Regions from separate parts of the Nonomuraea africana genome, predicted to be linked through region 2. Evidence: riboswitches for the same ligand, from Rfam matches in the RefSeq annotation. Region 2 holds a riboswitch; the other holds the start of a gene.
What was found. A riboswitch is a leader RNA that binds a small molecule or an ion and turns the genes downstream of it on or off. The one in region 2 is predicted to bind cyclic di-AMP.
Positions count from the first base shown of each region.

Region 1 (4,031 bases), 180 kb from region 2:
CTTCATCGGCTTCAGCGGCGATGGTCAGAAGGTGCTGACCAGCACCGACGGTGACGAGTCTGTGCTGGAGATGCACGTCTTCGACCTGGCGGGCAGGCGGCTGCTGGACGGCACGCCGCCGCAGCTGGTCGCGAGCAACGGCCCCTACGCGCTCAACTCCGACGGCAAGACCCTCGCGGTGCTGGTGGCGGGGAAGAAGGTCGCGCTGTACGACCTGTCGTCCGACCAGATGGTCGGTGACCACCGGATCAAGCTGCCCAAGGAGGGGACGGTCCACAAGATCGACTGGACCGGCGACAGCCAGGTGACGCTGCACGTCTCGCAGTACCCGGAGGGCAAGCCGACCAGGATGACGGTCATGCAGCACGACGTGACCTCGGGGGCGACGCGCGTGCGCGACAGCTACTCCATGCTGAAGGACACGTTCGTCTTCGCCGCCTGCGGCGGCTGACCCACCCACCCCGGCCCGCGGCGCCCCGACTCGTGGCGGCCGCGGGCCGGTGTCGTTCGCGGGCGGTAGGTGGGGATGGTGGGTGGCTCAGGATGGCCCCGCACTCGGGAGGTGCTCACCAGCTATGAGGTACGGCCTGCGGGGTCGCATCTCGGGAGGAGGTTCACCCCTCCGCGGCGGGTGCCACCTGCCGTCGGGGCCGCGTTCGAAGGGAGGCACCAGGGACCGGTGCCGTTGGGGGACGGCTCGGGGTGTGCGGATCGGGGAGGCGCGGGACTCCCCGTCGGCCGGCGAGGTAGGAAACAATGCCCGCATGACGGACCGGACCGTGCGGATCTCGAAGTACCTCGCCAAACACCTGCGCCATGACCCCGGCGCCATCGGGATCACGCTCGACGCGCAGGGCTGGGTCCCGATCGACGAGTTGCTGGACGCCGCGGCCAGGGACGGCTTCCCCATCACCAGGGACGAGCTCTCCCGGGCGGTCTCCGACAACGACAAGCAGCGGTACGCCATCGCGGGCGACCTGATCAGAGCGAGCCAGGGTCACTCGGTCGCCGTGGATCTCGGTTTGCCGCCCGTCGAGCCTCCCGCGATCCTTTACCACGGGACCGCTCCCCGCAGCCTGGCGGCCATCAAGGCGTCGGGGTTGCTGCCGATGTCGAGGCAGTACGTCCACCTCTCGGCCGACCGCGCCACGGCCGAGCGGGTCGGCGCTCGCCGGGGGACTCCGGTGATGCTGGTCGTCGCCTCGGGGGAGATGCACGCGGGTGGACACGAGTTCAGGGTCAGCGCCAACGGGGTGTGGCTGGCCGACGCCGTCCCGCCGGAGTTCCTCCGCTTTCCCGGCTGACGGATCAGGCCTGCGGGGTTCCTGGGAGTCAGAGGGGGTGCCCCGGATGACGGCCGGGGGTGGAGGTTCCCAGGCCGCAGATCCCCAAGGCGTTCGCCGGGGTGAGAAGTGGGGTGCGGCAGTGCGGCCCCGATGATCCGTGGCCGTCTCGCTCGCCAAGGTCATGCAATCCCGGAGCGGCCGGGAACACCCTTACCGACTCAGGCAAAACCCCGGCCGCCGGGGACGCCCCTCAGCTGGAGAGGTGCCCCCGGCGGCCGGGGCAGGGGAGTCGCGAGCGGACTACGCGCCCGAGTACTGCGGGTAGCCGTACCCTACGACCTGCGACTTCGGACGCACCCGCTGCTCGACGGCACCGTTACCGGTGTTGCCCTCGATCGTGGTGATCGTGCCGTTGCCGTTGTCCTTCTCGACGAACCCGACGTGGTTGATGGAGCTGATGCTCTTGCCGCCGCTCCACGAGAAGAAGACGACCGCGCCGGGCTTGGGGGTGGTGCCCCAGCGCTTGTTGGCCTTGAACCACTTGGCGTGGGTCACGGTGTAGGCGTCCCATCCGACCTGGGGACGGGCGCCGGTCATCTCGCCGACCCACGAGACGAACATCGCGCACCACGCGGCGTTGGCGTAGGCACGGGGGCTGCCGCCGTCACGAGCGACGGTCTCCCTGGCGCGGGGGGAGTTGACGTACCAGTCCTGGAACTTGGTGCCACCGCCGGAGGCGTTCTCCTTGATGCCGATCTGCTTCTTAGCCGCGGCGAGGACGGCAGAGGCGGTGGGCATGGCGGGGATGCGCTGCTTGACGGCGGCCTGCTTGCCGTCGGTCTTCTGTGCGGCCATTGCGGCCACGTGGGACTTGTCCTGGGGGGCGGGAGCGGTGTCGGCCTGGGCGGCCTGCGTGGGAACCAGCGAACCTGCGACCACCGCTGCGCCGAGGGCGGCGTGGGCGTAGGACAGCTTGGGGGCACGGCTACGACGGTGCTTGGCCATGAAAGGGGGACTCTCCTTGCTTAGCTTCATGCCGCTTACCGGGTTAGCTGACGGGTTCGGACGTGAAGCTGCCCTACGGCACGGTGTGCCGATTCACCCCAGAAGGATTGGGTCCCCGGTTCCGCATGGTGCGGATTCAGCGGTCACAGGCAGGGGGCCTGTGATGATCTGCAATGTCAGGCAATGTCCGGTTAGTCCGGGTTTATGCCTCGAGTGACCCCAAGGTAATACATGAGGCAAGTTGGATACAAATTGATAAAGGTCCCGCGATCATCTACGGTCAGGTCATGTCGCCCCAGGACCTGTTCAACCACGGCCTGCAGGAGGACGGACGCCGTCCACGCGAAGCACGCAGATGGTATCTCCTGGCGATCGAATCAGGGCACCAGGAGGCCGCCCGCAGGGCGGCCTTCAACCTCGCCCTCATCGAGGATGAGGACGGCCGTGTCGACGAGGCCCGCCACTGGTACGGCAGGGCCGGCACCCCCCGGGCGATGTTCAATCTGGGCGTCCTGGAAGAGGGCTGCGGCAACGCCGAGGCGGCACGTCACTGGTACGCAAAGGCCGTGGAAAGTGGCCACGCCGAGGCCGCGCCCCGGGCGATGTTCAACCTGGGACTCCTGGAGGACCGGGCCGGCGACCGCACGAGGGCCCGCGGCCACTACCTGATGGCGGTCGGCTCGGGCCACGAGGAGGCCGCCGCGCGGGCCCGCGCGAACCTCGAGGCGCTCAGCGAGCACCCAGCCTGACCCGCGCCTCCTCCAGCATCCGCATCATCGCCAGGCTCTCGTCCAGCGGCATGATCGCGCTCTCCGTCCTGCCCTCCCGCAGCGCCTCGCGCACCTCGCGGATCTCGCCCGCGTAGCCGTTCGACGAAGGGTCAAGAACGCGTTCCTCGGTCTCGAAGCCGGGACCCGACAGCGTGACGCGCTGCGGCGCCCAGAACGGCGCGGCGATGTCGGCGCGCAGCCCCGTGCCCACCACGGTCGCGGTGTTGGCCAGCGGACTGATCAACGAGGTGTCGAGCAGCGCGCGAGCCCCGCCCTCGTAGGTCAGCAGCGCCCCCACCTCGGCGTCGACACCAGAGGGACCGAGCGATCCTGTGAGATGCGTCTCAGCCGGCTCGCCGAGCAGCAGATGCGCCAGCCCGAACGGATAGATGCCCAGGTCGAGCAGGACCCCGCCGCCCAGCGCAGGGTTCCAGAGGCGGTGCTTCTCCTCGTACGGCAGGACGAACCCGAACGACGCCTGGACCGAGCGCAGCGCGCCGAACCGCTCCTCGGTCAGCAGCCCCCTGATCAGGGGGTTGAACCGCATCCACATCGCTTCCATCAGGAACACGCCGGCCTGCCTGGCCAGCTTCACCATGCGCTCCGCGTCGGCCAGCGAGGCGGCCAGCGGCTTCTCGCACAGCACCGCCTTGCCCGCCGCGATCGCCGCCTCGGCCACCTCCAGGTGCTGGGCGTGCGGGGTGGCCACGTAGACCACGTCCACCGCCGGATCGGCGCACAGGTCGGCGTAGGAGCCGTAGGCCGAGTCCGCGCCCAGGGTCGCGGCCAGCTCCGTCGCCCTGCCCAGATCGCGCGAGCCGACCGCGGCCACCCGCATCCCGGGCTCGGCGGCGATCACCGCGCCGACCGTCCTGGCGATCCCACCGGTCGCCGCGATTCCCCAAGCCAGATCAGCCATGAGAGTCCTCCTTCATCGATCAATCATGAAGGATCGCGGGACGGCGCACGC
Region 1 is NZ_JADBEF010000001.1:1,771,048-1,775,078, forward strand. Features, by position in the region: gene H4W81_RS08155 (WD40 repeat domain-containing protein) at 1-451, shown strand, start outside; gene H4W81_RS08160 (RNA 2'-phosphotransferase) at 765-1,304, shown strand; gene H4W81_RS08165 (CHAP domain-containing protein) at 1,587-2,291, opposite strand; cyclic di-AMP (ydaO/yuaA leader) riboswitch at 2,309-2,443, opposite strand; gene H4W81_RS08170 (SEL1-like repeat protein) at 2,579-3,040, shown strand; gene H4W81_RS08175 (Gfo/Idh/MocA family protein) at 3,021-3,980, opposite strand.
Region 1: linked by a shared signal. The riboswitch ahead of H4W81_RS08165 (CHAP domain-containing protein) and the one ahead of H4W81_RS09000 (CHAP domain-containing protein) in region 2 are both predicted to bind cyclic di-AMP.

Region 2 (4,031 bases):
GCCAGCAGTCCGCCCGCGAACAGGCCGAGCGTGCTGCTCGCTCCCGTCGCCGCTCCCCAGATCGCGAACGCCCTGTTCCGTGGCCTGCCCTCCGGAAAGATCAGTGCGATCAGCGCCAGCGTCATCGGCGCGATGAGAGCCGCGCCCAGGCCCTGCGCGGCGCGAGCGGCCACGAGGGAGCTCGCGTTCTGTGCCAGGCCGGCGGCCAAGGACGCCACGGTGAACAGGGTGATCCCGCCGAGTAGGACGCGACGGTGACCGTATGAGTCGCCGAGGCGACCACCCAGCAGAAGGAACCCCCCGAACACCACCATGTAGGCGTTCATCACCCATGACAGGTCTGCGGCGGAGAAACCCAGGTCGTCCTGGATGGCAGGTAGCGCGACGTTCACCACGGTGACGTCGACGCTGTCCAGTACTTGAGCCAGGCAGAGTACGGCGAGGGCACCTACATGTCGCGGTGTCCAGACGAAGTCTCGCGTGTCCATGAACCTGCTCTCACCCTTGAGAATGAGCATGTGCTCATAGAGTATGAGCACATGCTCATTCTCCCTGCAAGCCCGGCAGGTCAGGCGGCCCTGCTCGCACCCGGGTAGATTTGGTGGTCATGTCACCGCGTGGCGTTGCGATCCCCGACGTACGGCAGCAGCTTTTCGACGCCGCCGAGCGGATCCTGCTGCGCGCGGGCCCCTCAGAGCTGACGGGCAGGGCGGTCACCAAGGAGGCCGGCTGCGCGACCGGTCTGCTCTACAACCACTTCTCCGACATGGACGGGTTCCTGGCCGAGCTGTTTCTCGACCGAGCAGGCAAGGCGGGGGCGGCCCTGTCGGCTCTCACGACCCTCGCGGGCACCGGCGACGTCGTGGACAACCTGATGTCAGCCATCGAGACCCTGCTCACGGGCAATCTGCTGGCCCTCGCCGGCCTGGCGATGGCCAGGCCGGCGATCCTCAGCCACCTGGGCGAGGCGCTCAGCCAAGGAACCCTCGAGATCGACGCCAGCGAGCGCGCATTCGCCGCCTACCTGAAGGCAGAGAAGGAGCACGGCAGGATCGCGGCCGAGGCAGACACCGAGTCGCTGGCGCTCGCGCTGGTGGGTGCGGCGCACCAGCTCCTGCTCACTCGCGGTCCCCATGCCCCGGATCTCCGCGAGCGCATACGCAAGGTCGCCACCGCCCTCACCGAGGGCGTCTCTCCACGCGGCTAGGACGGATCTTCGCGCAACATGACACGTAGACAGCAGGCCTGTCCTTCGAGGGTTTCTCCGGCCGGGCCGTGAGGCCCGACCGGAGAAGGAACCCTATGCGAGCAATCCCCGGTGCCGCCCGGCTGGTCGGCGGTGTCGGCCAACCGCCGCCGCCACCTGAGCCGATTGCCTGTCCCGGACGCGCTTGACGACCACAGCGGTGCACAGCAGAGCGACGAGCACGGCGGCCGGCGCGGTCGCGTCCTGAATCTGCGGAAGCCCGCTGGAGCTCGCCGACGTCACGTTGACGAACGCTTGTTGCGCCGATGCGGACACGTTCTGCACCGGTGGGGCCTTCACCGGGGGTGAGGGTGCTGCGCCGACCGCAGCGCCCTCGCCTTCTTCGGCGACGACCTCGTCGAGCGCGCCGCTGTTCTCCTGCACCTTCCGAGGCAGGCCGTAGCCGACGACCTTGCTCTGATCGCGCTCCTTGCGCTTGAGCCACACCCGGTCGACGTTGCCCTCGATCGTGAAGATCTTGGCTCCGTCCACCCGCTCGACGATTCCGACATGGTCGATGCCTTCGACGCTGTCCGAGCCGGACCAGTCATAGAAGACGAGGGCCCCGGGTTCGGGCTGGTCGCTCCACGCGCCCTGCTGCTTGAACCACTTCGCGTGGTCGACGGTGGACGCGAACTCTCCGACGTACTCCTGGACACCGGCCTGATGGGCGGCCCAGGTGATGAACATGTCGCACCAAGGCGCGGTCTTGAAGTAGGAGTCGCTCTGGTCCACGTTGGCGTAGTACCAGTCGCCGAACTTGGTGTAGCCGTTGCTCTGTTCCCGGTAACCGAGATCCTTTTGGGCAGCCTCAAGCAGCCCTTCCACGATTGATGGCATGAGGTGGGGGAATGGCCCTTTCTCCTTCACCGCCTACCGGGTTAGCTGACGGGTTCGGGCCAGGAGTCGCCCTACCACCACGCATGGTGGATTCACCCCGGGCATGGATCGCTCCACGCCAAGTGGGTCCCCGGTTCCCGTGACGGGCGTGCCCGTCACCGCTGGGATTCGGCGGCCGACCGGCCGCCCTCGGGGGTGAAGGCAAGTCGCCGATCAGTACGTGCGATGTAGGAGGAAGGTAGCGATTCCTTGACCAAACCGCAGCAATAGGCACAAAAGATCTACCAATCGCTGCTTGGCCGCTTACTCGCTGTCAACAGGGAAGGTGCAGGGCAACGGCGGCGAGCAGGACGCCGGACAGAGTTGCCAGGGACAGCAGGAGCACGGCTCTCGGGCCGGGGTGGCGAGCCTGCCCACGGCCTGCCTCAAGTCGAGCGATTCGTTGCTTCATCCGCCGCCCCGACTCGTCACCCGCCCCCAGACTCCCGGTCGGTCCCGTCACGGGAGTGAGCCGGTGGAGCGCGTCGACGACCGGGGCCACCCCGCACCGCCGGACGGCCGCGTCGTCCGCCACCATCTCGACCAGCGTTGAGAGCTCGGTCACGGCGTGCTTCACGGTCGCCGACCACGGAAGTGCCGTGCGCATGGCGTCCGCGACGGCGAGCACCAGGTGATGACGGTGCTGGAGATGGCACCGTTCGTGCTCCAGTACAGCCTCCACCTGCGCGCCGTCCAGTTGCTTCAGCAGACCGGTGGTCATCACGATCGGCCGCGCCCGCCTCGGCAGGCAGTAGATGAGCGCGAAGGGATGCTCGATGAGGCAGACGTCCCTGGGGCTGTCGGGATACCGCGCGATCAGCTGAACCATCTCGTGGTGTCGCCGTCGTTCGGTGACCGTACGGCTGACGCGGGTCATCCCTCGCCACGCGGCCAGCAGGAGCCAGCCACCACCCACCACCGCGACGGCTAATGCGGCCAGTTCTCCGACATGAGTGTGACCTGGCATACAGGAACGCAGGTGCTCGAACCACCTGTGCAGCGGTCCCGGCGGCCAGGCGAGAATCATGAGCGTCAAGGTGAGCAAAACAACGGCCATGGCGGCGAGGAGGCTCACCCACAGAACCACAGCCGTCGCCGGCCGACGAGAGGGCCATGTGGCACGCGCGAGGACCGGCCCCGCCCACTGGCTGATCAAATATAGGGCGACGACCAGGCCGGCGACGATCATCGTCACGGCGCCTCACGCTTTTCGTTGATGTCCGACGAGCGGTACGTGAGGGCGTCGAGAAGTCGTTGGGCGTCGTCAGGGTCGACGCTCTCGGCGAATCTGGCGAGAGCAGGCCCTCGCTCCGGCAGGTTGGCCAGCGCCTCGAGCATGACTGCCACGACATGTTCCTCGCGGCTGGCCACGGCCGTGTAGGCGATGGCGATCCCCACGGGCCTGCGAGTGACGAAGCCCTTCCGGGCGAGCCTGTCGGTGACTGTCTGAACCGTGGTGTAGGCGAGAGGTTTGTCCCTTCCGCGGTTGATCTGATCGAGCAGTTCGCGGATCAGGAGCGGCCCGTTCGCCGTCCACAGTGCTTCCATGATTGCCTGCTCAAGCGGGCCGAACTCCGCCATCACCCGTCACTCTCCCATGGCCCTTCGCTGCGCCCTCATGACTGTTACCGAGGGTCTCAGAAGCAATCATGCCGCCACAAATATGTCCGTATGGGGGCGTGAAACGCCTCCGAACGATCACAGCGGGCTGATGCACCCCGTGGGCCGGTGGAGAGTACCGCCGAAGGTAAAGTTTGGATCGCCGAACAGCAGCTCACGAGGGGGTTTCGGTCGGCGACGTTGATGAACCCTTTGCGTTTTATGTACCTCTTACGTAGTTTGTGGAGCTGAAAGCGCCACGCAGTGCGTGGCGCTCCATCTTGCCGAGACCGCGCGACGTCCTTGG
Region 2 is NZ_JADBEF010000001.1:1,955,430-1,959,460, reverse strand. Features, by position in the region: gene H4W81_RS09010 (MFS transporter) at 1-518, opposite strand, end outside; gene H4W81_RS09005 (TetR/AcrR family transcriptional regulator) at 608-1,207, shown strand; gene H4W81_RS09000 (CHAP domain-containing protein) at 1,301-2,074, opposite strand; cyclic di-AMP (ydaO/yuaA leader) riboswitch at 2,102-2,270, opposite strand; gene H4W81_RS08995 (M56 family metallopeptidase) at 2,400-3,314, opposite strand; gene H4W81_RS08990 (BlaI/MecI/CopY family transcriptional regulator) at 3,317-3,706, opposite strand.